Variovorax sp. PBL-E5: one gene and its partner. The protein of the gene in region 2 interacts with the protein of the main gene of each other region in a pairwise test. Links are inferred from orthologs where the notes say so. Each region holds a gene or a part of one and is shown on either strand. Other genes may lie near its edges. The genes, in order: rho and nusG.

Region 1 (15,624 bases), 2.0 Mb from region 2 along the record:
CGGCGCTGGCGCTGCGCCACGATCGCCTGCTGTCGGTCTACCAGAACCGCCGCTTCGACGCGGACTTTCTGACGTTGCGCGACGTGCTCGCGGGCGGCGAGCTCGGGCGTCCGGTGTATCTCGAGTCGCATTTCGATCGCTTCCGGCCGCAGGTGCGCGACCGTTGGCGGGAGCAGGCCGTGCCGGGCGCGGGACTGTGGGTCGACCTGGGTGCGCACCTGGTCGATCAAGCCATCCAGCTGTTCGGCCGGCCCGACACCTTGCAGCTCGACACCGCCGTGCTGCGCGACGGGGCGCTGGTCGACGACTACTTCCACGCGGTCTTGCGCTACGAGGTCGGCCCGCACGCGCCGCTGCGTGTCGTGCTGCATTCGACCACGCTGGCTGCACACGCGGCCCCGCGCTACATCCTGCACGGCACGCGCGGCAGCTATGTCAAGCATGGTGTCGATCCGCAGGAAGACGCACTGCGCGCCGGACGACGCCCTGGTGGCGAGGGATGGGGCGTCGATGGCCTCGACGGTGAACTCACCCTGCACGCGGACGACGGCAGTGCGCAGCAACGGGCGCTGCCGACGCGGCCCGGCAACTACGCGAGCTACTACGCCGCGGTGCGCGACGCCATTCTCGGCAAGGCCCCGAACCCCGTACCCCCGGAGCAGGCCGTCGAACTCATGGAACTGCTAGACCTCGGCCGCCAAAGCGCCGCCGAAGGCAAGGCTCTCGCGACGCACTGAGCGCGCGGCGTCCAAGGCAAGCAAAGCGCGAAGCCCCTTCGTGAAACGCCGCGGATCCGGCTCTGCCGGTCCGCCGGCGTTGCCCCCTGAAAGGGGGTGGGCGGCCACACGAAGTGGGCAAGCCTGGGGGTCAGCCTCCTCGTCTCATCATGTCGAAGAACTCGACATTGGTCTTGGTCGCCTTCATGTTCTTGAGCATGAGTTCCATCGACTCGATCTCGTCCATGTTGTACATGAGCTGGCGCAGGATGCGGGTCTTCTGCAGGATCTCGGGCGCCAGCAGCAGCTCTTCGCGGCGCGTGCCGCTGCGGTTGAGCTGGATCGAGGGGAACACGCGCTTCTCGTAGAGACGGCGGTCGAGGTGGATTTCGGAGTTGCCGGTGCCCTTGAACTCTTCGAAGATCACTTCGTCCATGCGGCTGCCGGTGTCGATCAGCGCGGTGCCGATGATGGTGAGCGAGCCGCCTTCTTCGACGTTGCGCGCGGCACCGAGGAAGCGCTTGGGGCGTTGCAGCGCATTCGAATCCACACCGCCCGTGAGCACCTTGCCCGACGAGGGCACGACGTTGTTGTAGGCGCGGGCGAGGCGGGTGATCGAGTCGAGCAGGATCACCACGTCCTTCTTGAGTTCGACCAGGCGCTTGGCGCGCTCGATCACCATCTCGGCCACATGCACGTGGCGCGCGGCGGGTTCGTCGAAGGTCGAGGCAATGACCTCGCCCTTCACGGTGCGCTGCATCTCGGTCACTTCCTCGGGCCGCTCGTCCACGAGCAGCACCATCATGTGCACCTCGGGATAGTTGGCGCTGATCGCATGTGCGATGTGCTGCATCATGACCGTCTTGCCGCTCTTGGGCGGCGCCACCAGCAGCGCGCGCTGGCCTCTGCCGATCGGCGCGATGATGTCGATGATGCGGCCGGTGATGTTCTCTTCGCCCTTGAAGCCGTCGCGCTCGAGCTTCATCTGCTCCTTCGGGAACAGCGGCGTGAGGTTCTCGAACATCACCTTGTGCTTGTTGTTCTCCGGCAGGCCGTCGTTGACCTTGTCGAGCTTGGTCAGCGCGAAGTAGCGCTCGCCGTCCTTCGGGATGCGCACCTCGCCCTCGATCATGTCGCCGGTGTGCAGATTGAAGCGGCGCACCTGGCTGGGGCTGATGTAGATGTCGTCGGTGCTGGCGGTGAAGCTGGTGTCGGGGCTGCGCAGGAAGCCGAAGCCGTCGGGCAGGATCTCCAGCACACCGTCGGCAAAGACCTGCTCGCCGGCCTTGGCGCGCTTCTTGATGATCGCGAACATCAGCTCTTGCTTGCGCATGCGGCCGGTGTTTTCGATCTCGAGTGCTTCAGCCTGTTTGAAGACTTCAGACACGTGCAGTGCCTTGAGTTCGTTTAAGTGCATGGAATGACCCCGTGCGGGGAAATCTAGAAAACCAGGAGGGGGAGGCTTGGAATGAGGCGAGAAATGCCTCACAAACCGGGGAACTCGAACCGGGTCCCAGAAAGAGCCGGTGATCTGCGCAGGATTATGACAGGAAAAAAGAGAATGCTGCCGGCGCGTTGCGCGCCGGCAGCAGGCGTCCTGGCCTCAGGCGAGTTGCTGATCGATGAAGGCGGTGAGCTGGGCCTTGCTCATGGCACCGACCTTGGTGGCCGCCAGTTGACCGTCCTTGAACAGCATCAGCGTCGGAATGCCGCGGATGCCGAACTTGGCGGGGATGTCGCGGTTTTCATCCACGTTCATCTTCGCGATCTGCAGCTTGCCTTCATACGTGTTCGATACCTCGTCGAGGATCGGCGCGATCATCTTGCAGGGGCCGCACCATTCGGCCCAGTAGTCCACGAGCACAGGCTTGCCCGACTTGAGGACGTCGGCTTCGAAAGAGGAATCGGAGATGTGTTTGATGAGTTCGCTGGCCATTGGATGAATCCTTCTGCGCTGAGTGGTGGTGCAGCTAAAGTGCAGGTCATTGTGACAGAAACCAAGTGCCGGCGTGGTCGGCGCGGACGCTATCGCCGCGATAGCCAAAGCCCTGCGAGAACACCCGATGAATCCTTCTGAGCGCCATCCCGCGCACGCGCTGTGGTGCGATCCGGCCGAGGGTCTCGTCGCGCGGATTTCGCGCCTCCTGGCCGAGCGCCGGCTGCACGCGGCACGCACCGTGGTGGTCGTGCCCTACGGTCAATTGATACAGACGGCAAGGGCGCTGTGGGCCGCGCACGGCGCGCCGGGGTTCGCGCCGCGCTTCGAGACCACGCGCAACTGGGCGCGCAGTGCGGGCGGCTTCGCGCCGGGCGCCGACGACATCGCCTTCGACACAGCGCGCGATCTGCTCACCGCACAGTCGCTGCTGGGCCGCGCGGGTTTCGCAGCCTCGCGCATCGCATTGGCGGGCCGGCTGGTCGAGATCGCCCTGCAGCTCGCGCCACTGGCCGCGGCCGAACGCCCGCACGAACGTGCGGATTGGGCCTTGCAGGCGCGCGGTGTCATCGAAGCGGGCAAGGGCTCGGAATGGTTCGACATCGAGAGCGCGCTGAACGGCATCGCGCTCGCATGGGCCACCAACTCGGGCTACGCGACGGACGTGCTGCTCACCGACCCCGTGCTGGCGCAGGTCGACCAGCTGATCGTGCTCGATGGCCTGCAGAGCGATCCGCTGACCCGCAAGCTCTGCGCGTTGCTCGACGATCGCGTCGTCCATTTGCAGCTCGCGACGCTGCAAGCCCCGGGCTGCACCGTGGCCCTGCATCCCGCGGCCGACCCCGAGGACGAGGCCGAGCGCGCCGCGGCCTGCGTGCTGCGGCATCTGGCCGAGGGCCGCGCGCCGGTGGCGCTGGTGGCCACGGACCGCGCGCTGACGCGTCGTATCAGCGCGCAACTGGTGGCACAAGGCGTGTCGCTGCATGACGAGACCGGCTGGAAGCTTTCCACCACCCGCGCCGCTGCGACGCTGATGAGCGCGTTGCGCGCCTGCGCGCATGACGCCAGCAGCGACCAGGTGCTCGACTGGCTCAAGAGCGCGAGCGCGCTCGATGGCCTCGCCATCCGGATGCTCGAGGCGCGCCTGCGCGATCGCGGCATGCGCGACTGGCACGGCTGGTGCGCGTTCGTTGCCGCCAGCGGCAAGCAGCAGGACCTGGATGTCCTGCCTTTCACCAACGACGTCGAGACGCTGCGTGCGACCCTGCTGCGTGCGCGCCCTCTCGGCGACTGGCTGCAGGCAACGCGCGCACTGCTCGAGGCCGGTGGCCAATGGGCCGCGCTGGCCGGCGACGTGGTCGGCATCGAGGTCATCGCCGCGCTTTATCTGGATGCCGAGGATGGCGAGCTGCGGGGCACGCGCTGCACCCTGGCCGAGTTCACCGCCTGGGCGCGCGATGTGCTCGAGGCTGCGAGCTTCGTGCTGGCGCCGGGCCCCGACGAGGCCGCGCAGGTCGTCGTTCTGCCGCTGCACCAACTGCTGGGCCGCGCCTTCGCCGCGGTCGTGATGCCGGGCTGCGACGACCAGCGCCTGCCGGCCTCGCCCGAGCCGCCCGGCGAGTGGAGCCCGGCGCAGCGCGCCGCGCTGTCGCTGCCTTCGCGCGAGGCGCTGGAAGCGGCGCAGCGCGCTGCATGGGCCACCGCCCTGCAGGCACCATGCTGCGATGTGCTGTGGCGCGAGGCCGATGCCAGTGGCGAGCCGGTGCGGCCCAGCCCGCTGGTGCAATTGCTGCATCTCGACCATGCGGCGGCCGAGGCCATCGATCCGCGCCTGCCCGTGCAGATCGCTGCGCGGCCCACGCCGCGGCCGCAGCCGCGCGGCAACGCGCTCGTGCCGGCCACGCTCTCGTCGACTGCCTACGAGGATTTGCGCCGCTGTCCGTATCGCTTCTTCGCCCTGCGGCAACTTGGCCTGCGCAGCAGCGACGAGCTCGATACCGAGGTCGACAAGCGCGACTTCGGCAACTGGCTGCATGCCGTGCTCGGCCATTTCCACGTGGCCTTGAAGGAGGCGCCGACCACCGACCTGCACGCGCGACGCGCGATGATGGCCGCTGCACAGGAGCGCGCGACCCGGGAGTTCGGCCTGTCGGAGGCCGAGTTCCTTCCCTTCGCGGCGGCCTGGCCCGCGGTGCGCGACAGCTATCTCGACTGGCTCGCCGGGCACGAGGTCGGCGAAGGCGCGGTGTTCGTCGAATCCGAGCCGTGGAAAGAGGTGGCGCTGGGCCGTGTGAAGCTGGTCGGGCGCCTCGACCGCGTCGACGCGACGCCCGACGGCCGGGCCTTCGTGATCGACTACAAGACCGAGTCGGCCGACAAGACGCGCGAGCGCGTCAAGGACCCGACCGAGGACACGCAGCTGGCTTTCTACGCGGCCCTGTTCCCCGACGACAGCCTGCGCGCAGCCTATGTCAACGTCGGGGAAAAGGCATCGGGCACGCGCACGGTCGAACAGCCCGACGTCGTGGCCGCGCGCGACGCGCTGGTGGCCGGCGTGATGGACGACCTGGCGCGCATCGCCGACGGCGCCGCCCTGCCGGCGCTCGGCGAAGGCTCGGTCTGTGAGCACTGCACGGCCCGCGGCCTGTGCCGCAAGGACTTCTGGGAACTGGGCGAATGACCGACGCAGCCTACGAACACAACGGCGCGCACGTCTCGCGCGAGCGCTTCTACGCGATCGCCTGCGACCCGCGGCGCTCGGTGGCGGTCGAGGCCTGCGCCGGCGCCGGCAAGACCTGGATGCTGGTGTCGCGCATCCTCCGCGCGCTGCTCGAGGAAGGCGAGGGCGCCTGCGCGCCGCACGAGATCCTCGCGATCACCTTCACCAAGAAGGCGGCCGGCGAGATGCGCGAGCGCCTCGACCAATGGCTCGAGGCCTTCGCGCAGCGCCCGGTGCAGGAACTGGTGCCGGAACTCGTGATGCGCGGCATGGATCGCGCGCAGGCCGAGGCCAGGGCGCCGCGGCTGCAGGGGCTCTATCGGACCTTGCTCGCCGGCGGCCGGCCGGTGCAGTTCCGTACCTTCCACGCCTGGTTCGCGAGCCTGTTGCGAAGCGCGCCGGTCGCGGTGCTCGAACGGCTGCGCCTGCCGGCCAACTACCAACTGCTCGAAGACGATACCGAGGCGCGCGCGCGCGTCTGGCGGCCCTTCCTGGCGGCCGTCGCCGGCCATCCCGAGGCATCGGCCGACTACCACGCGCTGGTCGCGGTGCACGGCCGGTCGCAGACCGCGAAGGCGCTCGACGATGCGCTCACGCGGCGCGTCGAATTCGCGCTCGCCGATGCGCACGATGCGGTCGACGAGGCCGTGACGCCGATGGGCCTGATGTACCCCGCATATGCCGGCGCGGCGTCGCCGGACGATGTGCTGCTCGGTGAGCCTGCATCGCGCGCCGCGCTGCTGGCGGCCGCGCGTGCGCTGGGACGCGCGAGCGCGCCGACCTTCTCGCAGAAGGGCATCGAACTCGAGCAGGCGTTGACCGAAGGCCGCGCGGCCGGCGTGCTCGATGCACTGCTCACGCAGAAGGGCGAGCCGCGCAAGTTCAGCGAGAAACTCGCCGGCCTGGCCGACGTGCGCGCCGCGCAGGAGTGCGCGCGGCTGTACTGTGCGGCACGCGCACAGCACGAAGCCTGGCTGCACCAGCAGCGCATGGCCCGCCTCACGCGGCTTCTGCTCGCCTGCTTCGCCGAGGTCAAGGCCCTGCACGGCTGGGTCGACATGAACGACGTCGAGCAGGCCGCGCATCTTTTGCTCGGCAACGCGGAACTGTGGGGCTGGGTGCAGGAGCGGCTGGATGTGCGCGTGCGGCATCTGCTGATCGACGAATTCCAGGACACCAATCCGCTGCAATGGCAGGCGCTGCACGGCTGGCTCGGCAGCTATGCGGGTGCGGTCGGGCGCAGGCCAGGCGTGTTCATCGTCGGCGACCCGAAACAGAGCATTTACCGTTTTCGCCGTGCCGAGCCGCAGGTCTTTCTTGCGGCGCAGGCCTTCGTGCAGCAGGGGCTCGAGGGCGATATCCTTCATTGCGACCACACGCACCGCAATGCGCCGGCCGTGATGGCGTTGGTCAACGAGGCGATGCAGGAGGCCCAGCAAGCCGGCGAGTTCAGCGGCTTTCGCGTGCACACGACCGAATCCCGCGCCGCGGGCAGGGTGCGCAAGCTGCCCTTGATACCGCGCGACGCGATCGCGTCCACTGATGCGGATGGCGACGACGCCGATGATGACCAAGGTGCGCTCCGGTGGCGCGACAGCCTCACGATGCCGCGCGTGCTGCCCGAGGAACGGCTGCTGCAGAAGGAATGCGAACAGGCCGCGCGCTGGATCGCGCATCGCATCGCGGGCGGCCTCGCGCCGAGCCGGATCATGGTGCTGGCGCGCCGCCGCAGCCGGCTGACGGTGCTGCAGGACGAACTGCGCAAGCTGCACATCGCGGTCCAGCAGCCCGAGAAGAACGAGCTCAACGACGCGCCCGAAGTGCAGGACCTGGTGGCGCTGCTCGATGCGCTGGTGTCGCCCGATCACGATCTGTCGCTCGCGCGCGCGCTGCGCTCGCCGCTGTGGAATCTCGACGACGATGCGCTGGTGGAACTGGCCTTGCGCCGCCGTGCACGGCCCGCGAGCTGGTTCGATCTGCTGCAGGGCGAGGATCTGCCCGCGCCGCTGGCCGGCATCGGTCCGCGCCTTCGGCTGTGGCAGCAGTGGCTGGCCGCGCTGCCGCCGCACGATGCGCTGAGCGCCATCTACCACGATGCCGACGTGCTCGGGAAATTCGCCGCCGCCGCGCCCGTGGCGCTGCGTGCCGGCGTGCTGGCCAATCTGCGCGGCTTGATGGCCGCTTCGCTGGACATCGATGGCGCGCGCTTCGCAACGCCTTATTCGCTGGTGCGTGCGCTGCGTGCCGGCGGTGTCCGCGCGCCGTCGATTGCGGCCGCCGACGCGGTGCAGCTGCTCACGGTCCACGGCGCCAAGGGGCTCGAAGCCGACCTGGTGCTGCTGCTCGACACCGATGCCTCGGCGCAGCGCGCCCAGACCATGGGCGTGCTCGTGAAGTGGCCCGGCGAAGCGGCGGCGCCGGAGCGCTTCGTCTTCATGGCGAGCGAGAAGAACCCGCCGGCCTGCACGGTCGATGACCTCGCGCAGGAACAGGCCGCGCGGCATCGCGAGGAAATCAATGCGCTCTACGTGGCGACCACGCGTGCCCGGGCCGAACTGGTCGTGTCGGGCGTCAGCGCCGCGCGGCCCAATGCGCAGAGCTGGTGGGCGCGCCTGTCACCCCGGTGCGAACCAGTGGACGATGCGCCGGATGCTGCGCCCGGTGCCGTTGCGTCTGAAGTTGCCGCGTTCGAGATGCTGACCCTGCCCGCGGCGCCGCCGGCTGTGGCCGCGCAAACCGGGGAGCGCACGGTGTCGCCGGCAGGCACGCGCGCTTCGGCGCTGGGCCAGGCCATGCACCGGCTGCTCGAATGGGCCCAGCCCGGCGCGCCGCTGCCCGCGGTCCACGTGCGCGCCGCGGCGCGCGAATTCGCGCTCGACATGGGCGCCGTGCGTGCCGCCGCGCTGATGGCGCAACGCATCCGTTCGGGCGAAGGCGCATGGGCCTGGAACCCCGATGCGCTCGACTGGCATGGCAACGAGGTCACGCTGGTCCATGAGGGACAGACATTGCGCATCGATCGCCTCGTGCACCATCGCGAAAGCGCTGCGTGGTGGGTGCTCGACTACAAATCCGCCGGCCGTCCGGAGCGCGATGCGGAACTGATCGCGCAGCTGCAGCGTTACCGTGATGCGGTACAAGGCGCCTACCCCGGCGAGACGGTGCGCGCCGCGTTCCTCACGGGACAAGGCGAACTGGTGACACTCGAATGAACAACGACAAGAAGGTCGCCGTCGTCGGCGGCGGGCCGGCCGGATTGATGGCGGCCGAAGTGCTGAGCGCGCAGGGCGTGCGTGTGGACCTGCACGACGCCATGCCCTCGGTCGGACGCAAGTTCCTGCTGGCCGGGCGCGGCGGCCTCAACCTCACACACTCCGAGCCCTTCGACATCTTCATGGGCCGTTTCGGCGAGCGCCGCGAGGCGCTCGAACCGTTGCTGCGCGCATTCGGCCCCGAGGCGCTGCGCGAATGGGCGCAGGGGCTCGGCACCGAGACCTTCGTCGGCACCTCGGGCCGCGTGTTCCCGAAGGACATGAAGGCCGCGCCGCTGTTGCGTGCCTGGCTGCACCGGCTGCGGCAGGCGGGCGTGCAGTTCCACATGCGCCATCGCTGGACGGGCTGGCCCGATGCAACCGGGCCCGCGACGGCCCTGCGATTCGCGACACCGACCGGCGAGGCCGTGGTGCAGGCCGATGCCGTCGTGCTCGCGCTCGGTGGCGCGAGCTGGTCGCGGCTCGGCTCCGATGGCGCCTGGGCACCGTGGATGGCCGAGCGCGGCATCGCGGTCGCCGCGCTGGCGCCTGCCAATTGCGGCTTCGACATCGGCTGGAGCGCGCATTTCGCCGAACGCTTCGCGGGCCTGCCGTTCAAGTTGGTGGCGATCTCGTTCAGCGATGCCCGTGGCCGCCGCTTTGCGCGCAAGGGCGAATTCATCGCGACCGCCGGCGGCATCGAGGGCAGCCTGGTCTATGCCGCCTCGGCCTTGCTGCGCGACGAGATCGCCGCGAACGGACGCGCCACGCTGAGGCTCGACCTGCTGCCCGATCGCAGCGCCGAGCAGGTGCGCGCGGCCGTGCTGCATCCGCGTGGTTCGCGCTCGCTGGCCAGCCATCTGAAGAGTCGCCTCGGGCTCGAGGGCATCAAGACCGGCGTGCTGCACGAAGTGCTCTCGCGCGAGGAGATGCATGCGCCGGAGCGCCTGGCCGAAGCGATCAAGTCGCTCCCGCTCAAGCTTGTCGCACCGCGGCCGATCGACGAAGCGATCAGCACCGCGGGCGGCGTGCGCTTCGATGCGCTCGACGGCCACCTGATGAGCATCGCGCAGCCAGGACTGTTCTGCGCGGGTGAAATGCTCGATTGGGAAGCGCCGACCGGCGGCTACCTGCTGACGGCGTCGATGGCCAGCGGCGCGGCGGCGGCGCGAGGCGTCCTATCGCATTGGAAATAGGACATTGCATACTTCTGGCTAACGTGCATTTGTTCACGGAGTTGGGGACAATGCGCAGCCCGTCGAGGGCAGCCAACAAGAAAAACATGCATGCATCCCCAAGTCGACATCAAGAAAGTCCGCGAGAGGTACTTCAACTACGGCGTGAGCATCGGCAATGCGGACGAGCGCTACGCCGGGCAGGGCCTGCGCTCGATCGCCGAATGCCTGCACGATGCCGCCACCGCGCTCGGCCACCACTTCAAGATCGCGGCCATCAGCTATGAAGGTCGTTTGCTCGGTCACTACCACGTGGCCAGCATGGAGCATCGGACGCTGGCACTGGCCGAGACGCTGTTGGCCAAGCTGGCCATGAACCCGTCTGCGGAAGAGTCGGCGGCCTGAATGTGCGCAGAAGGCCGGCGCGTGAGCGCGGCTTCTGCATGATGTGAGGTTGACGAGCCTCACGGTTGCGCCGGGTTCCCCTAGGGAAACTCGCACTGTGTCAGGGGCGTCGGAAGCTCCGGGTTGACACAGAGTTGACAGTATACGGTGACCTACCTGTCCGGGCGTCCTGAGCGCAGGAATGAGGGATGCTGAACGTCGAACGGCTTCTTTGCCTTCTTCAGCCTGCCCTCGCTAACGAGCGCCAGTGCAAGGTGCGCAAGCTCCATGTTCCAGAATGTTCTCATTGGATGCGCGATATGGACGAACGCTTCGGCAAATCTCGTGCATATCGGCCCCAGATGATCCTTCCAACTCAGCGCGACACCTTTTGAGTCTATGGCTGTCTGTCCAGTTGCCTCCAGAGCCTGAAGCAGGCCAATTTCCATGGTGCACTGTCGCCACTCGACCGCATCGTGAGCGAGGACATTGCGGATGCGGAAAGCATCTTCGAAGGCCGCATAGAAGCCATCTCGGGATTGCTTTCGCTCCACCTTGGTTAGCAAGCCTTGCTCTTGCTGCCACTTGGTGAAGTAGCCGAATAAGTCCTCGAAACGCGCGTACTCATAGAAGAACATCCGAAACAGGAACTGAAACCGATTGAACGGGTTTTGATCGTGCAGGTGTCTCGGGTCCTCCGAAAGGCCCTCCAGATCACCCATCACAATGTTCAAGTTGTCGATCAACTCGTCAACCTCCGAGGTCAGCAAGAAGACGGAATGGGCAAGCGACTGTTCCGGCGATAGGCCCTTCAGGGTGATCCCGTTGCTGCCCGGTTCCATTTCTGCATGCTCTGCGAAATTCTCGGACACGGAGCGAAGTGCATAGCGGAATTCGTCGGGGATACGTATTCTGTCGATTCGGTATTTCGCCATGCTTCCTCGCTGCTCCACGATAGTTCGCAAACCGTACCGCAAAACTAGTGAGGCGTGCTTGAGTTAGCCAGCCACAGTGCGCACTTGAGCAAAAACATGCTGACCGTAAGTACCAACGACACGCAGAGCGTCTCTGAGGTCGCGGGCCGGTGGCGGTCATTCGCCTCTCGGCTCCTTTGCCTCTCGGCGGTGCTGGTCACGAATCGCCTCAAGCAGACGAAGGTAGTCCGGGTCGACCTGGGAGGTCTCGGCGATCTCGGGCGGCGCGGACACCATAGGACCAGCCCGGAGGCGTCGCGCCTTGTAGTGGTCTTGGCGTGCACGGATCATTTGCTTAATCGGGTCCGTTGCCGGGTCATAGGGGCGGCCATTGCGCAGGATTCGCCGAGTCTCGGCCTTTAGTGCGGCGCGTCGCAGCCGCTCGGCCTCCTTGCTGGCCCTCGCGGCTTGGGCCTGTCGTATGCCGGCCTCGATGGACTTGGCAAGGGCAACCGCCCCCACGTTGCGCACGTTCTCAGGGAAGTACCGCGGGTCCGCCTTGATTGCGGCGCGGGCGATGCGCTGTCGCTCGGCCTCCTTGACATACCGGGCTGCCTTGGTCGCCGCCCGAAGAGCCTTCAAGTGCGCCGGCTGGCACAGCTTGCACCGGGGAGCGTAGGCGGAGGGTTGCCAGGGGTAGCGGCCGGGACCCTTGCGGAGGGCGAAATTCTCGGATGAGAGGCGCAAGGAGCGGCCACAGTCTGGGCACGTTCGATATTGCGGCAGGGCTTCGGGATGTCTGAGGGGCATAGGAGGTCATGAGGCCCGGGCGGGCTCGTTGAGGTCGATGGCGCCCCGGGGGTCCGGGGACGATGGTGGCGCTTGCGGGGGCCGGGACGGCGGCGAGCGCCGGGAGTCTTGGGACGTGTCAGGACCCATGGGTGCGCAGGTGATCGCAGGTGTGCTCAGGCGCCCGCATTCGGCCTATGCGGCTCCAAGCCGTCCCAGTGACCCCTGGGCCTTCCCGGCGCCCTCGACGCCTCCTAGCGCGAATGCGGGCTTCGGGGTCGCCCTGGGGCTCCGCCTACTCGCAACCACGTCGGCCGGGAGGCGGCCGGGATGGCCTGAGGCCGATGCGTAGTGACGGGGGTCGGGTGCTCCACCTCCGGCCCCGAGTGGGCGAATCCTAGGCAGGACAAGCACTTAGGAGCGCCAGGGCGCCCAGGCAGCCCCGGGCGGCACAGCGCGAGGGCGGGCGTGTGTCAATCGGCACCGACACACAAACGGATTTGCAATCCGATGGTGCCTAACGGTTCGTCAGAGGGAGCAGGGGAGCCAGTGCGGCGGCCTGTGGGTGGCTGCTGGGGGTGGGTGTGGGTGGAATAGGCCCGGCCTGGGCCGCTTGCGGCTCGGCTGGGTGCCCCGGCAGGGCCTCGGCGGACCGGGGAGGGCAGGAGGTCCCGGGCGGGCCGGGAGGGCCTTGGTCTGCCAGGAATCGAGAGGCGGCACGGGGGCGCCTGCGCCGGGCCGGGGGGCACCAGCACTGGTCACGGATTCCTGGGAAAAATTTAAGCCGGCGGCGTGCTCTTGGCCGGACCTATGGCGCTCAGGAGTTCGTCGAGTTGCTCGGTGCGGCTCGCGACGGTTGAGCCCATCAATTCCGCCCAACCCAGTTGACGCATCACGATATCTTGCCAACTGAGCGGCAAGGGACGGGGCGCGAAGACCTGCCCATCGGGCGTTTGAAGCGCGACGACTCCAAGGTCCCACAGTTGCTCGAACGTGTGGAGATCGCCCGAGGCGGCGCACTGGACGCCCCTTCGCGTGACGACGACCTGCAGCCAACCGATCCAGAGGAGGATCGCGGCGTCGACAAGCAACGCCTGCCACCAGTGGAGCGGGAACCACACGGCGATCCCCGCAGCCAAGAGTGCCGCCTTCAGGTACAGGTAGCGCCGCATCATCGCGTGTGCCCCTGGGGATGCCAGGGCAATCTTTTGGGCCGTAGGCCAATCGACTGCGCTCCCGGCGGTCGCCGAGGACATCGAGATTCCGCTTGCACTGAGGGCGTACCACAGGGCATCGTCACGGTGAGCCGCGCTGATCGTCGACCACGTCCTGCGCGTCTCCTCCAGGCGCTTCTTTTGTTCTTCGGTCATGCGCGGAATGTAGATGGATTCGGCGACGGACGCGTGAAGCGCCGTCACTCCGCCTGACAAGACAAGACGCGCTGCCTTCGCCATTGCGATAGCAGTTTGTCATGCATCTGCCCCGGCGGTCCGGCCGGTGGTCAGAGGCGACCAAGGAAATCCAGGCCGCATGAGGCAACTTGGCGACCCCGACGAAGTTCCGGTCTTGATCCTGCACGGTGATCGCGACGGTTTCCCCTGTGATGGAGCACCAGCACTGGTCACGGATTTCTGGGAAGTTCTTGAGGCGCAGTCCTTAGTGCCTCGGGCTTCGCTTCGCTCCCGCCCTCCGCCCGCCCAGGTCGAGCGGGGTCTATTCGATCAGCCGGCCCTGCTCAGGTAGTCGTGAATCCACAGTCGCGCCTTGTCGGCCAATGCGGAACGCGCAGCAGCCTCGTCCTCGTCTGGTCGGGCAACCGACAGGCGGCACAAAATGGCGCCGCCGCGCTTAACTTCGGCGGTGAACTGGATGCCGTCTTTGAGCATATCCATGGACCACTCAGGCGGCGCCAGGGGCGCGTCCGTGGTAGCTGCGCTGCTTCGATCGAGGTTCACGATTCTGGGTAGGAAAGGGGCAATCGTAACGTCCATGGTTGACGTGGCAATCTCCGGTACCCCTAGATCGGCTCAGCCCTCACGGCGCACCAGAACCAATGCGAGGCCCTGCCCCGGTGGCGGCCCTGGGTCGCCCGGTAGCTCAGGCAGACCCGGCCAAACACTGGAACCTCCAGAACGACCCGGCGCGGCTCGGTGTCCGCTGGCCCGGGTGTCGGGAGCCCCTTGGCGCCTCGCGAGACCCAGTCGCCCGGTATGTGCCCCAGGATTCCCCGCACAGGATCGGCAGGGGGCGGCGGCGTCACGGGCTCAAGCCAGTCCCGGGCCGCCACAAGGGGCGGGAGGATGCGCATGGATTCCATGGCCCACAGGTCCGCCGCGACATCCTCCAGGACCTCAGGGTCGACCGTGCGCCATCTGCATTGCAGGGCGTGAGCACATGCGGCGATCCAGTCGGGGCGGTCCATGGGAATACTGTACGAATATCCAGTGTTCTTGTCCATGGTCACCAGGGCGTCGCGGTGACTCCTGAGGTCCACAAGTCCATCTTTGCACCATGTTTGGCCCTCGGCGCGTGCAGGAACCTGAGCCGCGGCGAGCCGCGAAGGTGTGACGCTCGGTGCCTACCCGGCTACCCTGCCTGCCAATTCCTTCTTGAGGGCGGCTACCTCACGGCGGCGACTGGGCGGCGCGGCCACTTCGATGAAGTGCAGACGCTCGGCAAATCTTACGAGGACTGCCTGATGGAACGAGCGCTTTTCACCATCGCTCGCATCGCGGTCTTGGCAAATATCATGCATTTGCTCTCGCGCGTCGGCCATCTGTGCATCGAAGTCCCCGCTAAAGCCCGCAATGAGGTGCGTGCCGGTAATAGGAACTCGGGTCTTTTTCTCCTCAATTTGGTGCGCAACAGCACGGACCTCGATTAGGAGCGTGGACATTGAAGACTGCACCTTTTCACGGAGAGTCTCAGGAAACTTGGTGCCTAGTCGGCTGTGGTTCATGGCCTTGACCAAGGCGGCAATCTTGGGGTCAGTGAGGGAAATTGGCCGCCACGTGTGGGCGAACTCATTTCGAATCTTCCGCAGGCGCTCCAGGTCTTCGAATTGGTTCTTTGTGAGTAGACCAAATGCATAGGCGGCTTTAGCCCGAGCAGAGAACGTCCCAAGGGGCGCATTGAACCCTTCCAGCAGTTGTTTGGACGCGTCTGAAGGAACCATGAATGCGCCAATCAGCGTGCCCAGAACGTCCTCAGAAAACGCAGAAAGCGAGAGGACTAGTCCTCGTTCGTCAAGATCGTGCAGCATCCCGTTCAACATATTTAGGCCGCCGTAGACGTCATCGCCTTCTGGGGATTTATCGGAATGATGTGGAGTCGGGTTAGCCATCGTGTCCTAGATCCAATAGCTCTGTCAGGGGTGCCATGGGTTGGCTGACTTGACGTTGAATGTGCACACCTTGGCGTGGAATTTTTTCTCAATGCGCTCGATGTGGTTTTTTCCCCCTTCTGAGAAAACTCCGATATATATGCTCCATAGTTTAGGAGGTGTTTTATGCTCGGCGTGGGCCGCCTTATTTAGTGCATCGATAATATGCTCATCGTACTGCCCGAATCCGAATCCATATGTGATCACGGAGCCGTCTACCTTGCACAAATGATCGTAGCAATTTGAGAGATAACTGTTGTGTCGGATTAGCTCCAACTTCTCATTCCCGCTACCGGCAGTGACAAAAATTGGATATTCCCCCTTGTCCAGCCGACTCCCAATATTTTCCAATAAGAGT
Region 2 (14,462 bases):
TTAAGTGCAGGCTTGCCCTGCACACCAGCGGTCTTGGATGGCCCGCAGCAGCCGAAACCGCTGCGACCCACCACATCGCCCCACCCCGTCAAAGGCAAGGCAAATCTCTCTCAGCTCGCCGAGATGGTTTGCGTGTCCACGCGGACACCCAGACCCATGGTCGACGACACGGCCACCTTGCGCAGATACACGCCCTTGCTGGTCGCAGGCTTGGCCTTGACCAGCGCCTCGATCAGCGCGGCGAGGTTGCCCTGCAGCTTGTCGGTGTCGAACGAACGGCGGCCGATCGTGCCGTGCACGATGCCGGCCTTGTCGACGCGGAACTGCACCTGGCCGGCCTTGGCGTTCTTGACTGCCGTGGCAACGTCCGGCGTGACCGTGCCGACCTTCGGATTCGGCATCAGGCCGCGCGGGCCGAGGATCTGGCCCAGCGTGCCGACCACGCGCATCGCGTCCGGCGCGGCGATCACGACGTCGAAGGGCATGTCGCCCGCCTTGACCATCGCGGCCAGGTCGTCCATGCCGACGATGTCGGCGCCGGCGGCCTTGGCTTCCTCGGCCTTGGCGCCCTGGGCGAACACGGCGACGCGCTTGGTCTTGCCGGTGCCGTTGGGCATCACGACGGCGCCACGCACCACCTGGTCGGACTTCTTGGCGTCGATGCCGAGCTGCACGGCCACGTCGATCGACTCATCGAACTTCGCGGTGGCGGCTTCCTTGACGATGCCGATGGCGTCGGCCAGCGGGTACAGCTTGTTGCTGTCGACTTTGCCGGCAAGCGTCTTTTGCTTCTTGGTGGTCTTGGCCATTTACACGCCCTCCACATTCACGCCCATCGAACGGGCAGAGCCGGCGATGGTGCGAACCGCGGCGTCCAGGTCGGCAGCGGTCAGGTCCTTCATCTTGGCCTTGGCGATTTCTTCGAGCTGTGCGCGCGTGATCTTGCCGACCTTGTCGGTGTGCGGACGGGCGGAGCCCTTCTCGAGCTTGATCGCCTTCTTGATCAAGGTGATCGCCGGCGGCGTCTTGATGATGAAGGTGAAGCTCTTGTCGGCGAACGCGGTGATGACCACCGGCAGCGGCAGGCCCGGCTCGACGCCTTGGGTCTGCGCGTTGAACGCCTTGCAGAATTCCATGATGTTCAAACCGCGCTGGCCCAGTGCGGGACCGATCGGCGGCGACGGATTGGCTTTACCAGCTGGTACTTGCAGCTTGATGAAGCCGACGATTTTTTTCGCCATGCTTTTCTCCTTGCGGGTGATGACGCCTTGGCTTGTTCAGCCGCAGCTCCCCGAGGTTGACGACTCTTGAAACGAAGTCCGGCGCCGAGTCGGGTAGCGCTGGACCGAAACTGCCTCAGGTCTTCTCGACCTGACTGAATTCGAGTTCGACAGGCGTCGCGCGGCCGAAAATCATGACCGACACGCGCACCTTGCTCTTCTCATAGTTGACTTCCTCGACCGTGCCGTTGAAGTCGGTGAACGGGCCTTCCTTGACGCGCACGAATTCGCCGACGATGAACTCGACCTTGTGGCGCGGCTTCGCGGTGCCCTGCTGCATCTGGCCGACGATGTCCTCGACCTCTTTCTGCGAGATCGGGGCCGGCCGGTTCTTGGCGCCGCCGACGAAGCCGGTCACCTTGTTGGTGTGCTTCACCAGATGCCAGCTCTCGTCGTCCATGATCATCTCGACCAGCACGTAGCCCGGGAAGAAACGCCGCTCGGTCGTGCGCTTCTGGCCGTTCTTGATCTCGACCACTTCTTCGGTCGGCACCAGGATGCGGCCGAACTTGGCTTGCATGCCGGCGCGATTGATGCGCTCGAGGATGTTGCGCTCGACGGCCTTCTCCATGCCGGAATACGCGTGCACCACGTACCAGCGCAGATCCGGATTGGACGCGGGGACCAGCAGAGGATGGATGTCCTGCGCGGCTTCGACGGCTTCGTCAGTCATTATTTTCTCCAGCCCAGAATGAGGTCAAAGAACACCCATTCGAGCGTCTTGTCGGTGAGCCAGAGGAAGATGGACATGATCGCGACAAAGGCGAACACATAAGCCGTCATCTGGATCGCTTCCTTGCGCGAAGGCCACACGACCTTGCGAACCTCGCGCCACGAATCACGGCCGAAGGCCCACAGTTGGCGTCCGCTCTCCGAACTCGCGAACGCGCCGATCGCGGCAGCGAGGCCGACCAGCAAGGCGGCCCACTGCACGATCTCGCCTTGACGAGAGAGCAGATAGAACGCCACGATGGCGCCCACCGCAAGCACGACAGCCGCCGCCAGCTTGGCTTTGTCTGCGCTCGTGCTCACGGTTTCGATTTGAGAAGTGGCCATCTTGGGGCTTTAATCCTGCGGCCTTGCGGCCTTCAATTCATCACGTCTTCCTGAGACGCCGAAGCCCGTCAGGCTATGACGGGCTTTTCGGGGAGCACCACCCTCAGGTGGCAGGGGCAGTAGGAATCGAACCTACAACCTTCGGTTTTGGAGACCGACGCTCTGCCAATTGAGCTATACCCCTTCGAAATCCCTGCTTTAAATGTCGAGGATCTTCGCCACCACGCCCGAGCCCACGGTGCGTCCGCCTTCGCGGATCGCGAAGCGCAGGCCTTCTTCCATGGCGATCGGGTTGATCAGCTTGACCGTGATGCTCACGTTGTCCCCGGGCATGACCATTTCCTTGTCCTTGGGCAGCTCGATGGCGCCGGTCACGTCGGTCGTGCGGAAGTAGAACTGCGGGCGGTAGTTGTTGAAGAAGGGCGTGTGGCGGCCGCCTTCGTCCTTGCTCAGCACGTACACCTCGGCGGTGAAGTGGGTGTGCGGCTTGATGGAGCCGGGCTTGCACAGCACCTGGCCGCGCTCGACTTCTTCGCGCTTGGTGCCGCGCAGCAGCACGCCCACGTTGTCGCCCGCCTGGCCCTGGTCCAGGAGCTTGCGGAACATCTCGACGCCGGTGCAGGTGGTCTTGACGGTCGGGCGGATGCCCACGATCTCGATTTCCTCGCCGACCTTGATGACGCCGCGCTCGACGGCGCCAGTCACCACGGTGCCGCGCCCGGAGATGGAGAAGACGTCTTCGACGGGCATCAGGAAGGTGCCGTCGACCGCGCGCTCGGGCGTGGGGATGTAGCTGTCGAGGGCGTCGGCCAGCTTCATGATGGCTTCTTCACCGAGCTTGCCCTTGTCGCCTTCGAGGGCGAGCTTGGCCGAGCCGTGGATGATGGGGGTGTCGTCGCCGGGGAATTCGTACTTGTCGAGCAGCTCGCGCACTTCCATTTCGACGAGCTCGAGCAGTTCGGCGTCGTCGACCATGTCGCACTTGTTCAGGAAGACGATGATGTAGCCGACACCGACCTGGCGCGCCAGCAGGATGTGCTCGCGGGTCTGGGGCATGGGGCCGTCGGCGGCCGAGCACACCAGGATGGCGCCGTCCATCTGGGCGGCACCGGTGATCATGTTCTTGACGTAGTCGGCGTGGCCCGGGCAGTCGACGTGCGCGTAGTGGCGGTTGGCCGTTTCGTATTCGACGTGGGCGGTGTTGATGGTGATGCCGCGCGCCTTTTCTTCGGGCGCCGCGTCGATCTGGTCGTAGGCCTTGGCTTCGCCGCCGAACTTGGCAGACAGCACGGTCGCAATGGCCGCCGTCAGCGTCGTCTTGCCATGGTCAACGTGACCGATCGTGCCCACGTTCACGTGCGGCTTCGTGCGGGTGAATTTTCCTTTTGCCATTTTCTCGACTCCGAAAAATAACTAGATCAACACACTGATATGGGGTTGCAGCCGGCGGCTGCAACCCCAAAACTGGTGCCCTTTGCGGGAATCGGACCCGCGACCTCTCCCTTACCAAGGGAGTGCTCTACCACTGAGCCAAAAGGGCAAAACAAACTTGCGCCTAGCGTTGAACGGACTTCTGGAGCGGGAGACGGGAATCGAACCCGCGTCATTAGCTTGGAAGGCTAGGGTTCTACCATTGAACTACTCCCGCGTCGCGGTGCACCCAAGGACACCGAAGCACGATCTTCAAGCGCTCAGCAAAATCCATTCATCGCTGGTGGAGAGGGCTGGATTCGAACCAGCGTACTCGTAAGAGGGCAGATTTACAGTCTGCTGCCATTAACCACTCGGCCACCTCTCCGGCGAACCTCGGAATATAGCACGGTTGGGTGGGCAGGTCGATGACAGCACCCCGGATTTTCGCAGGGCGCTCAGCCGCGCTCGCGCCAGGCCCGCGCCTGCCCGAAATGCCCGCAACCGATGAAGGGCACCGGCGGCCGCAGGGCCGAGAGCGGCGAGGGATGGTTCGCCGTCAGGACCTTGTGGCGGCCGGCATCGATCAGCGCCCGCTTGCTCTGCGCATGCGAGCCCCACAACATGAAAACAACGGCCCGCTCCCCTTGCGCCACGTGCCGGATCACCGCGTCGGTCAGCACCTCCCAGCCGCGTCCTGCGTGGCTGGCCGGCTGGCCCTCCTCCACCGTCAGGCAGGTGTTCAGCAGCAGCACGCCGTGCGTCGCCCACTTCACCAGGCTGCCGCCCGGGTCCGGAAACCGGGGCGGCGACGTGCCGAGGTCGCGCTGCAACTCCTTGAAGATGTTGCGCAGCGACGGCGGCAGCGCGACGCCGGGCGCCACCGAGAACGCCAGCCCTTCGGCCTGCCCGCGACCGTGGTACGGGTCCTGGCCCAGGATCACGACGCGCACCTGTTCGGGCGGCGTCAGCTCCAGCGCCCGCAGCGGCTGCGGCGGGAAGATCACGGCGCCCTGGTCCAGCCGCTCACGCAGAAAGCCCAGCAGCCGCTGGCCGGCCGCCCCGGCAAAGAAATCGTCGACCAGCGGCTTCCAGCCTGGCGCCACCGGCCAGTCGGCAGGATCGCTGCTCGTCAGCTGTGTCGGTGCATTCATCAGATGACCTCCTTCGGGCGGCCTGCCGGCGCTCATTGGAACAATGCAGCGAGCGCCTCGCCGGGTTCGTCGGCCCGCATGAAGGCCTCGCCGACCAGGAAGGCCTGGACACCGGCCGCGCGCAGCTTCGCGACGTCGTCGCGCGTCGTGATGCCCGATTCGGTCACCGTCAGGCGATCGGCCGGCACCCGCGCCAGCAGGTCGATCGTGGTCTGCACCGAGACCTCGAAACTGCGCAGGTCGCGGTTGTTGATGCCGATCAGCGGCGTCCTGAGCTTCAGCGCGCGATCGAGCTCGGCGCCGTCGTGCACCTCGACCAGCACCGCCATGCCAAGCCCGGCGGCGATCGCCTCGAAGTCGCGCATCTGCGCGTCGTCCAGGCAGGCCGCGATCAGCAGGACCGCGTCGGCGCCCATCGCGCGCGATTCGTAGACCTGGTAGGCATCGACGATGAAATCCTTGCGCAGCACCGGCAGGTCGCAGGAGGCGCGCGCCTGCTTGAGGTAGTCGACGCTGCCCTGGAAGAACTGCCGGTCGGTCAGCACCGACAGGCAGGCGGCACTCACCTTGCCATCGCCCTCGGCATAGCTCTGGGCGATGTCCGCCGGGATGAAATCCTCGCGCAACACGCCCTTGCTCGGGCTGGCTTTCTTGACTTCGGCGATCACCGCGGCGGCACCGGCGGCGATCTTCGCGCGCAGGGCACCGGTGAAATCGCGCGTGAGCACGCGGCTTTCGGCGTCGAAGCGCACCGCTTCGAGCGAGCTTCTCTTCCGCGCCGCCGCGATCTCTTCGCGCTTGACGGCAACGATCTTCTGGAGGATGTCCGACATTCGCAGTTCCTCCTAGGCCGCCGAGGTCGCCCGGACCAACTCGCCCAGCTTGGCCTTGGCCGCCCCCGAGGCCAGCGCGGCGTTGGCTTGCGCCACGCCGGCGGCGATCGAATCGGCCAGATCCGCTGCGTAGAGCGCCGCGCCCGCATTGAGCACCACGATGTCCCGCGCGGGACCGGCCTGGTTGTCAAGCACGCCCAGCAACATGGCCTTCGATTGTTCGGGCGTTTCCACGCGCAGCGCGCGGTTGCTCGACATCGCAAAGCCGAAGTCCTCCGGATGCAGTTCGTATTCGCGCACCTCGCCGCCCTTGAGCTCGCCGACCATCGTGGCGGCGCCAAGCGAAATCTCGTCCATGCCGTCGCGCCCGTACACCACCAGCGCGTGCTCCGCGCCGAGGCGCTGCAGCGCACGCACCTGGATGCCGACCAGGTCCGGATGGAACACGCCCATCAGGATATTGGGCGCGCCGGCCGGATTGGTCAGCGGGCCCAGGATGTTGAAGATCGTCTTGATGCCGAGCTCCTTGCGCACCGGCGCGACGTTCTTCATCGCCGGATGATGGTTGGGCGCGAACATGAAGCCGATGCCGACGTCGGCGATGCATCGGGCGATCTGCTCGGGCTTCAGGTTGATGTTGATACCGAGGGATTCGAGCACGTCGGCGCTGCCCGACTTGCTGCTCACGCTGCGCCCGCCGTGCTTGCTGACCTTGGCACCGGCGGCGGCGGCGACGAACATCGCGCAAGTCGAGATGTTGAAGGTGTGCGAGCCGTCGCCGCCTGTGCCCACGATATCGACCAGGTGGGTGGTGTCGGCCACCGGCACCTTGGTCGAGACTTCGCGCATCACCTGCGCGGCGGCCGTGATCTCGCCGATGGTTTCCTTCTTGACGCGCAGGCCGGTGATGAGCGCCGCCATCATCACGGGCGAGCATTCGCCGCTCATGATGAGGCGCACGATGTGCAGCATCTCGTCGTGGAACACCTCGCGGTGCTCGATCGTGCGCTGCAGGGCTTCCTGGGGGGTGATGGGCATGATGAAGGTCTCCCTGGGTTCAGTGGGTCGAAGTCGTTGCAAGAGGATTGTCCGAAAACGCGAGCTTGAGCCCGAAGCCGATGAACATCAGGCCGGCACAGCGTTCCAGCCAGTGCATGCCGCGCCGTACCGCGCCCACGCGGCGCGCCATCCAGCCGGCCAGCGAGGCCCAGCCGATGTTGACGAAGATCGCATTGAAATTGAACAGCACGCCCAGCAGGAAGAAGGCGAGCGGCTTGTTCGCCGCGTCGGCGGCGATGAACTGCGGCACGAAGGCCAGAAAGAACAGTGCCACCTTGGGATTGAGCGCATTGGTCCAGAAGCCGCCCAGGAACACGCTCTTCATGTCGACGCGCGCCGGCACGCCGTCGTCAGCAGCAGGATCGGGCACATCCGCCACGGGTGGCCGCGACAGCAGCATGCGCACGCCGACCCAGAGCAGGTAGGCCGCGCCGCCCCACTTGAGCACGGTGAAGGCCGTCATGGAAGCCGCCATCAACGCGCTCACGCCGACCGCCGCCGCGGTGATGTGCACGAAGCAGCCGGCGGTGATGCCGAAGCCCGCGACGATGCCCGCGCGCGTGCCTGCGCGCAGCGCGCGGCTCACGATGTAGAGCACGTCCGGGCCCGGCGTCAGGTTCAGCAGCAGCCCCGCTGCGACGAACAGCAGCAATGCATGGGGTTCAGGCATGGAAGAAGCTCCGGATGGCGCCGATGGCGCGGTCGATGCCGGCGGCGTCGACATCGAGATGCGTCGCGAAGCGCAAACGATACAAGCCCGTGGCGAGCACGCCCTGCTGCTTCAGATGCGGCACCAGCTCGGCCGAGCGCGAGCGCGCCTCGCCCGTCAGCTCGACGAACAGCAGGTTGGTCTGCGGCGCCTCGAACTGCAGCCCCGGCAGGCCGGCCAGGCCATCGGCCAGCCGGCGCGCGAGCAGATGGTCCTGCGCAAGACGCTCGATATGGTGGTCGAGCGCATGCGAAGCGGCCGCCGCCAGCATGCCCGACTGCCGCATGCCGCCACCGGCCATCTTGCGGATGCGGTGTGCCCGCGCGATGAATTCGCGCGAGCCGCACAAGGCGGACCCGACCGGCGCGCCGAGGCCCTTGCTGAAGCAGACCGACACGCTGTCGAAGCAGCCGGCGATGCGCCGGGCTTCGGTGCGTGCGTCAGTGCCGCGCTGCGCCGCCTGCGCCACCGCCGCGTTGAAGAGCCGCGCGCCGTCGAGATGCCGTGCCAGCCCCCTGCGCCGGGCCAGCTGCGTGGCCTGTTCCACATAGTCGAAGGGCAGCAGCTTGCCGCCCAGCGTGTTCTCCAGCGCCAGCAGGCGGGTGCGCGCGAAATGGGCGTCGTCGGGCTTGATGGCGGCCTCGATGGCCTCCAGCGCGAGCGTGCCATCCGGCTGGTGGTCGAGCGGCTGCGGCTGCACGCTGCCGAACACGGCCGCGCCGCCGCCCTCCCAGCGGTAGCAGTGCGCCATCTGCCCGACGATGTACTCGTCGCCGCGCTGGCAATGCGAGAGGATCGCGCAGAAGTTGCTCTGGGTGCCCGTGGGCACGAACAGCGCAGCCTCGAAGCCCAGCATGCCGGCAATCTTTTCCTGCAGCGCGTTCACACTCGGATCGTCGGCGAACACGTCGTCGCCCAGCGGCGCCGCAAGCATGGCCGCACGCATGGCGGCGGTCGGCCGCGTGACGGTGTCGCTGCGCAGGTCGACCACGGTCGGCGAAGAGGATGAGGCCGTCATTCGGATCACTCCAGGAAGTTGCGCAGCATGGCATGGCCGTGCTCGGTGAGGATGGATTCCGGATGGAACTGCACGCCCTCGATGCGCACCGCCTGCGCGAAGCCCGTGTGGCGCACGCCCATGATCTCGCCGTCGTCGGTCCACGCCGTGATCGCGAGCTCACCCGGGCACGAGTCGCGCTCGATCGACAGCGAGTGATAACGATTGACGCTGAACCGTTCCGGCAGGCCCGCGAACACGCCTTCGCGCGTGGTCGTGATCTCGCTGGTCTTGCCGTGCATGAGCTGCTGCGCGCGCACGATCCGGGCGCCGAAGGCCGCGCCGATCGCCTGGTGGCCGAGGCACACGCCGAGGATCGGCAGCTTCCCCGCGAACTCGCGGATCGCCGCCACCGACACCCCGGCCTCGGCCGGCGAGCAAGGGCCCGGCGAAATCACCAGCCGGTCGACGCCGGCGGCGACGCGTGCCCGCAGGCCGTCGAGCGTGATCTCGTCATTGCGGTGCACCTCGACCTCGGCCCCGAGTTCGCCGAAGTACTGCACCAGGTTGTAGGTGAAGCTGTCGTAGTTGTCGATCATCAGGAGTTTCATGGCTTGGCTCCGATCCGATGCACGCCCTTCACCACGGGGAACACGTTGAAGTTGATGAGCAAACCCAGCTTGAGTTGCGACAGGCGCACCGTCGCGTGGGCCTGCGCCCGATGCCCATCGGTGAGCGCATCGACCGCCTTCACCTCGACGACCACCGATTGCTCGACCACGAAGCCGGCACGGCAGACCTCGCCGAGCGAGCGGCCCTTGTAGCTGGCCGACACCGGCACGTCGCGCGCGAAGCCGATCTCGCGCTCGGAGAATTCGATCGCCAGCGCCGCGGCATAGACCGCTTCGGGCAGTCCGATGCCGAGCACGCGCTGCACCTCCACGGCGGCACCGATGATCTCGTGCGAGAAGTCGTCGTTGCGGTTGTCGTCGGCCATCATTCGAGTCCTTCTTCGACCAGTTCGGCTGCGCGCAGCAAGGCGCGCGCCTTGGCCTCGGTCTCTTTCCATTCGAGCTCGGGCACCGAGTCGGCGACCACGCCGGCCGCAGCCTGCACGTGCAGCATCTGGTCCTTCACGATGCCGGTGCGGATCGCGATCGCGACGTCCATGTCGCCGGCGTAGCTGATGTAGCCGCAGGCGCCGCCGTAGAGGCCGCGCTTGGTCGGCTCCAACTGGTCGATCAGTTCCATCGCATGCACCTTGGGTGCGCCGGTCAGCGTGCCCGCGGGGAAGGTGGCCTTCAGCACGTCGATCGCGGTCATGCCGTCCTTCAGCGTGCCTTCGACGTTGCTCACGATGTGCATCACGTGGCTGTAGCGCTCGACCGCGAAGGCCTCGGTCACCTTCACGCTGCCGGTTTTCGCGATGCGGCCGATGTCGTTGCGCGCGAGGTCGATCAGCATCACGTGCTCGGCGCGTTCCTTGGGGTCGTTGAGCAGTTCCAGTTCCGCCGCCTTGTCGAGCTCGAGCGAGGCGCCGCGCGGGCGCGTGCCGGCCAGCGGGCGGATGGTGATCTTCTGTTCGCTCTCCCCCGTGTGCTCCTGCCGCACGAGGATCTCGGGCGAGGCGCCGACGACGTGGAAATCGCCCAGGTGGTAGTAGTACATGTAGGGCGAGGGATTGAGCGAGCGCAGCGCCCGGTACAGCGACAGCGGCGATTCGGTGTAGCGCTTGCTGATGCGCTGGCCCACCTGCACCTGCATGAAGTCGCCGGCCGCGATCAGTTCCTTGGCGCGCTCGACCGCCGCGAGGTAGTCGGCCTTGGCGAAGCTGCGCTCGGCCGGGTGCGCCTGCGTCGGCTTCACCTGCGGCGCGCTCACCGAGTACCTGAGCTGGTCGCGCAGCGCGCGCAGCCGGCGCTTGGCATTCGCATAGGCCTCGGGCTGGCCGGGGTCGGCATAGACGATCAGGTAGAGCTTGCCCGACAGGTTGTCGATGACCGCCAGCTCCTCGCATTGCAAGAGCAGGATGTCGGGACAGCCGAGCGTGTCGGGCGGGCAGCTCTTTTCGAGCTTCTTCTCGATATGGCGCACCGTGTCGTAGCCGAAGTAGCCGGCCAGGCCGCCGCAGAAGCGCGGCAGCCCGGGCCGCAGTGCAACCTTAAAGCGCTGCTGGTAGGCGGCGACGAAGTCGAGCGGATTGCCCTGGGCCGTCTCGACGACCTTGCCCTCGGTCACGACCTCGGTGCGCGCATCGGCGCCGAAGCCGCTCGCACGCAGCAGCGTGCGCGCCGGCAGGCCGATGAAGCTGTAGCGGCCGAAGCGTTCGCCGCCGACCACCGATTCGAGCAGGAAGCTGTGGCGGCCGCTGTCCTTGGTGTAGGCGAGCTTGAGGTAGAGGGAGAGCGGGGTTTCGAGGTCGGCAAAGGCCTCGACCATCAGCGGGATGCGGTTGTAGCCCTGCGCGCTGAGGCTTTTGAATTCGAGTTCAGTGATCACGGGTGGGGTCTCCGTCGGCCAGCGGACGCTTGGAAGGCGCTGGCGGTGTCATTCGGGTGTGGCCAGGTCGGCAGGACCGGAGCCGCGGGCGCACGGCGTGCGCCGTGCAATCAGACAGGCAACGACGATGGCGTACGCCAGGGCCAGGCTCCCCGGCTGTCTTGCCCTGTCTGGATGACGTGATGAATGAACATGGAAGTGACGAGTTTAGCCGAGCGACAGGGCTCGGACAAACGGCTACATTTCGCCGGTTCGTTTCGACAACAAGGACAACCAGGGGGAACCATGAATCAAGCTGCATGGCGGAGCGGTCTCGCGCTCGCCGTTCTCGCCGCCGCGTCGGCCTGCGCCACGGCCGTGCCCATCGAAGCCGGCGGCGTCCCGTTCGACGAGGCCATCCGGCTCGGCGGCCGCCCGCTGTTGCTGAACGGCGCGGGCGTTCGCAACAAGGCGGTCTTCAAGGTCTACGCGGCCGGCCTCTATCTGAGCACCCGGGCCACGACGACCGAGGAAGTGCTGTCAATGGCGGGGCCCAAGCGACTCGCAATCACGATGCTGCACGACGTCGACGCCGACGTGCTCGGCCGGCTCTTCACGCACGGCGTGGAAGACAATTCGCCGCGCAGTCGCATGTCGCAGCTCGTTCCCGGGCTGTTGCGCATGGGCCAGATCTTCTCGGATCAGAAGGAACTGAAAGCCGGCGACAGCCTCGTGATCGATTGGATTCCGGGCGCCGGCACGATCCTCACGATCAAGGGCGCGACGCAGGGCGCGCCGATCCGGGAACCCGAATTCTTTGACGCACTGCTGCGCATCTGGCTAGGCCCAGTGCCTGCCGACTGGAAGCTCAAGGACGCATTGCTGGGGAAATGACGCACACACCCAGCGGCATTTCAGATCAGGGGGCCGAGCTCGTCGAGCGAATCGACGAAGCCATCGGCGTCCACGGCGCGGATGGGCTCGCCGTGGTTGTAGCCGTAGCTGACCAGCATCACGGCGCAGCCGGCGGCGCGCGCAGCGCGGGCGTCGTTGCTCGAATCCCCGATCATCAGCGTTCGCGCAGGCGAGGTGCCGAGCGCTTCGCAGGTCTTGATCAGCGGCAGCGGGTCGGGCTTCTTGCGCTCGAAGGCATCGCCGCCGAACACCCGATCGAAGAAGCCGTCGAGTCCTTTCGCCGTCAGCAGCGGCCGCGCGAAGGCCGTGGGCTTGTTGGTCAGGCAGGCCAGCCGCAGGCCGCGGGCGCGCAAGGCCTGAAGGCCCTCGGGCACGCCCGCATAAACCGTCGAATGGCGGCCGTTGACATCGAGGTAATGATGCAGATAGCGCTGAAGGGCACGGTGGTACAAGGCGGCCTCGGTGCCCGGCGCGGCCACGTGCCGCAGCACCGAATGGATCAGATGTTCCGAGCCCTTGCCGACCATGGCGTTCACGGCCGGCGCATCGACGTGAGGCAGGCCCAGCTCGTCGAGCATGCGGTTGAGCGCAGCCACGAAGTCGCCGACAGTGTCGATCATCGTGCCGTCGAGGTCGACGATGGCGGCATCGAAGCGGTCTGGCGCCGCGGAATTCGAAAAGAAGGACAAGACAGGCTCCGACCAGGCATTCAAAGCCGACGAGCATAGCGACCCCGGCGAGGCACGCTGCACGTTCAGGCCGGCGCTTCGCCCTGCCCGCGCTCCGGCGGCGGCGCATCCGGGGCCTGCGCCAGCACCAGCCGGAACGCGCTGCCGCGCCCCGGTGCGCTGTCCAGCAGCACCTTGCCGCCGTGGCGCTGCGCGACGGTCCGGACGAAGGCCAGCCCGAGCCCCGCACCATCGACCTGCGTGCCCGAACGGCCGCGCACGCAGGGCTCGAACAACTGCGCCTGCAGCGCTTCGTCGATGCCCGGGCCTTCGTCTTCCACCCGCACGGGCCAGTCCACGCCAAGGGCCTCGACGGCGCAGGTGATCCATGCGCCTTCGCGCGAGAACTTGAGCGCATTGCCCAGCAGGTTGCCGATGGCGCGCGCCGCGAGCTCGCCGACGCGGATCGGCTTCATCATGAAGTCGTCCGCCCCGGCGGCCAGCCCCTCCACGAGGTCGCGCTCCTGGCGGCGATTGGTCACGAACAGGATGGGTATGCGGGCCTGCAGATGGTTGCGCACCCATTGCACGATCTCCGGCCTGGTGGTGTCCGGCAGATGCCAGTCGAAGATCAGCAGGTCGAAGGTTTCGCGCCGCAGTTCGCGCTGCAATGCGGCGCCCTCCGTGAAGACATGGCAATCATGTCCGATGGCCCGCAACGTACTCTTGATGAGATCAAGCTCCTCGACGTCGTCGTCAAGTGCAGCAACTCGCATTTTTCCTACTTTCCCAGTGAGCATCCGGCGACTCGTCGGCACCTCACGGTGAACATGGGAAAGTGTGGCGAGCAATCGAATTCGACCCGCTTGCCACTTGTCAAGCAATGTCAATTAGTTGCGGTTATTTGCCTTGCCCATGCATCCGGGCGCCAGCCGACAGCATGCAGGGACGCAGGATCGGCGCCTCGCAGCGCCGCGAGAATTCACCGGATTTCACGCTGCGTTTCGCGCTGACAATCGCGCGCCTCCCCGACTGGAGGATTCACTTCAACGAAAGGAATTCACATGCACATCCTCTGGACCATCCTGATCGGCTTCGTCATCGGCCTCATCGCCCGCGCGGTCATGCCCGGCACCCAGTCCATCGGCTTCGTCCTGACGGTCGTGATCGGCATCGTCGGCTCGCTGCTCGCCACTTACGTGGGCGATGCGATGCACTGGTACCGGGCCGGCCGGACTGCAGGCTTCATCGCCTCGGTCTTCGGTGCGATCGTGCTGCTGGCGCTCTATCGCCTGGTCGCACGCTAGGGCAGCGCTCAGGCCTCGGTCAAGGACTGCGCGGCCACCACCGCCTCGGTGCGGTTGCGCACGTTGAGCGCACGGAAGATCGCCGCCAGGTGGATCTTGACCGTGCCTTCGCTGATGCCGAGCGCCCGACCGATCAGCTTGTTGGGCTTGCCTTGCGACAGCAGCTGCAGCACTTCGACCTGCCGCTCGGTGAGCACATTGCGCAGGTGCTCGAGCGTCTGTGCTGCGGCCGCCGCCGAGGCGCGCTGCGCGGCTTCGGCCGCCGCGCCCGGCACGCCGGCCACGACACCGGGCGGCAGCGCCGACAGCATCATCGGCGGCACGTACACGCCGCCGGCCAGGACCAGGCGCACCGCCGACAGCATCACCTCCGGCGAATAGGCCTTGGGAATGAAGCCCAGCACGCCGCGCTCCAGCGCGCTGCGCATGATGGCCGGGTCTTCGTAGCCCGACAGCACGATGACCGGCACCGCCGGATGACGGCGGCGGATCTCGTCGATATGGGCCTGGCCTTCGGCGCCCGGCATGTTGAGGTCGATCACGGCCAGGTCGATGTCGTCGGCGGCACCGGCGAGCAGCTCGTCGACGCTCATCGC

The links.
Region 1: the proteins of nusG (region 2) and rho interact in binary tests that used the Escherichia coli proteins (3 or more experiments, as listed by UniProt). The link is inferred for Variovorax sp. PBL-E5 from one-to-one orthologs.

The regions. Positions count from the first base shown.
Region 1 is NZ_LR594671.1:3,004,150-3,019,773, reverse strand. What follows is about bases 1-2,822. They hold rho (transcription termination factor Rho), read right to left. Parts: upstream 2,134-2,822; coding sequence 868-2,133; downstream 1-867. Other genes in these bases: WDLP6_RS14675 (PD-(D/E)XK nuclease family protein), read left to right, coding at 2,780-2,822; trxA (thioredoxin TrxA), read right to left, coding at 2,320-2,652; WDLP6_RS14690 (oxidoreductase), read left to right, coding at 1-737. Also shown: more of WDLP6_RS14675, read left to right, coding at 2,823-5,332; WDLP6_RS14670 (UvrD-helicase domain-containing protein), read left to right, coding at 5,329-8,583; WDLP6_RS14665 (TIGR03862 family flavoprotein), read left to right, coding at 8,580-9,818; WDLP6_RS14660 (hypothetical protein), read left to right, coding at 9,909-10,202; WDLP6_RS14655 (hypothetical protein), read right to left, coding at 10,355-11,116; WDLP6_RS14650 (hypothetical protein), read right to left, coding at 11,273-11,737; WDLP6_RS14645 (hypothetical protein), read right to left, coding at 12,664-13,254; WDLP6_RS14640 (hypothetical protein), read right to left, coding at 13,606-13,776; WDLP6_RS14635 (MltR family transcriptional regulator), read right to left, coding at 14,463-15,227; WDLP6_RS14630 (DUF4917 family protein), read right to left, coding at 15,252-15,624. UniProt on the Escherichia coli protein: Facilitates transcription termination by a mechanism that involves Rho binding to the nascent RNA, activation of Rho's RNA-dependent ATPase activity, and release of the mRNA from the DNA template.
Region 2 is NZ_LR594671.1:5,042,458-5,056,919, forward strand. Bases 156-3,069 are described here. They hold nusG (transcription termination/antitermination protein NusG), read right to left. Parts: upstream 1,954-3,069; coding sequence 1,357-1,953; downstream 156-1,356. Other genes in these bases: rplA (50S ribosomal protein L1), read right to left, coding at 156-809; rplK (50S ribosomal protein L11), read right to left, coding at 810-1,241; secE (preprotein translocase subunit SecE), read right to left, coding at 1,953-2,336; tuf (elongation factor Tu), read right to left, coding at 2,535-3,069. Also shown: more of rplA, read right to left, coding at 111-155; more of tuf, read right to left, coding at 3,070-3,728; WDLP6_RS24630 (uracil-DNA glycosylase), read right to left, coding at 4,205-4,900; indole-3-glycerol phosphate synthase TrpC, read right to left, coding at 4,933-5,733; trpD (anthranilate phosphoribosyltransferase), read right to left, coding at 5,746-6,771; WDLP6_RS24645 (LysE family translocator), read right to left, coding at 6,791-7,462; ltaE (low-specificity L-threonine aldolase), read right to left, coding at 7,455-8,519; WDLP6_RS24655 (anthranilate synthase component II), read right to left, coding at 8,525-9,109; WDLP6_RS24660 (GxxExxY protein), read right to left, coding at 9,106-9,495; trpE (anthranilate synthase component I), read right to left, coding at 9,495-10,997; WDLP6_RS24670 (chalcone isomerase family protein), read left to right, coding at 11,283-11,870; WDLP6_RS24675 (phosphoglycolate phosphatase), read right to left, coding at 11,891-12,580; WDLP6_RS24680 (hybrid sensor histidine kinase/response regulator), read right to left, coding at 12,646-13,335; WDLP6_RS24685 (GlsB/YeaQ/YmgE family stress response membrane protein), read left to right, coding at 13,624-13,866; WDLP6_RS24690 (response regulator transcription factor), read right to left, coding at 13,875-14,462. UniProt on the Escherichia coli protein: Part of the processive rRNA transcription and antitermination complex (rrnTAC). The complex forms an RNA-chaperone ring around the RNA exit tunnel of RNA polymerase (RNAP).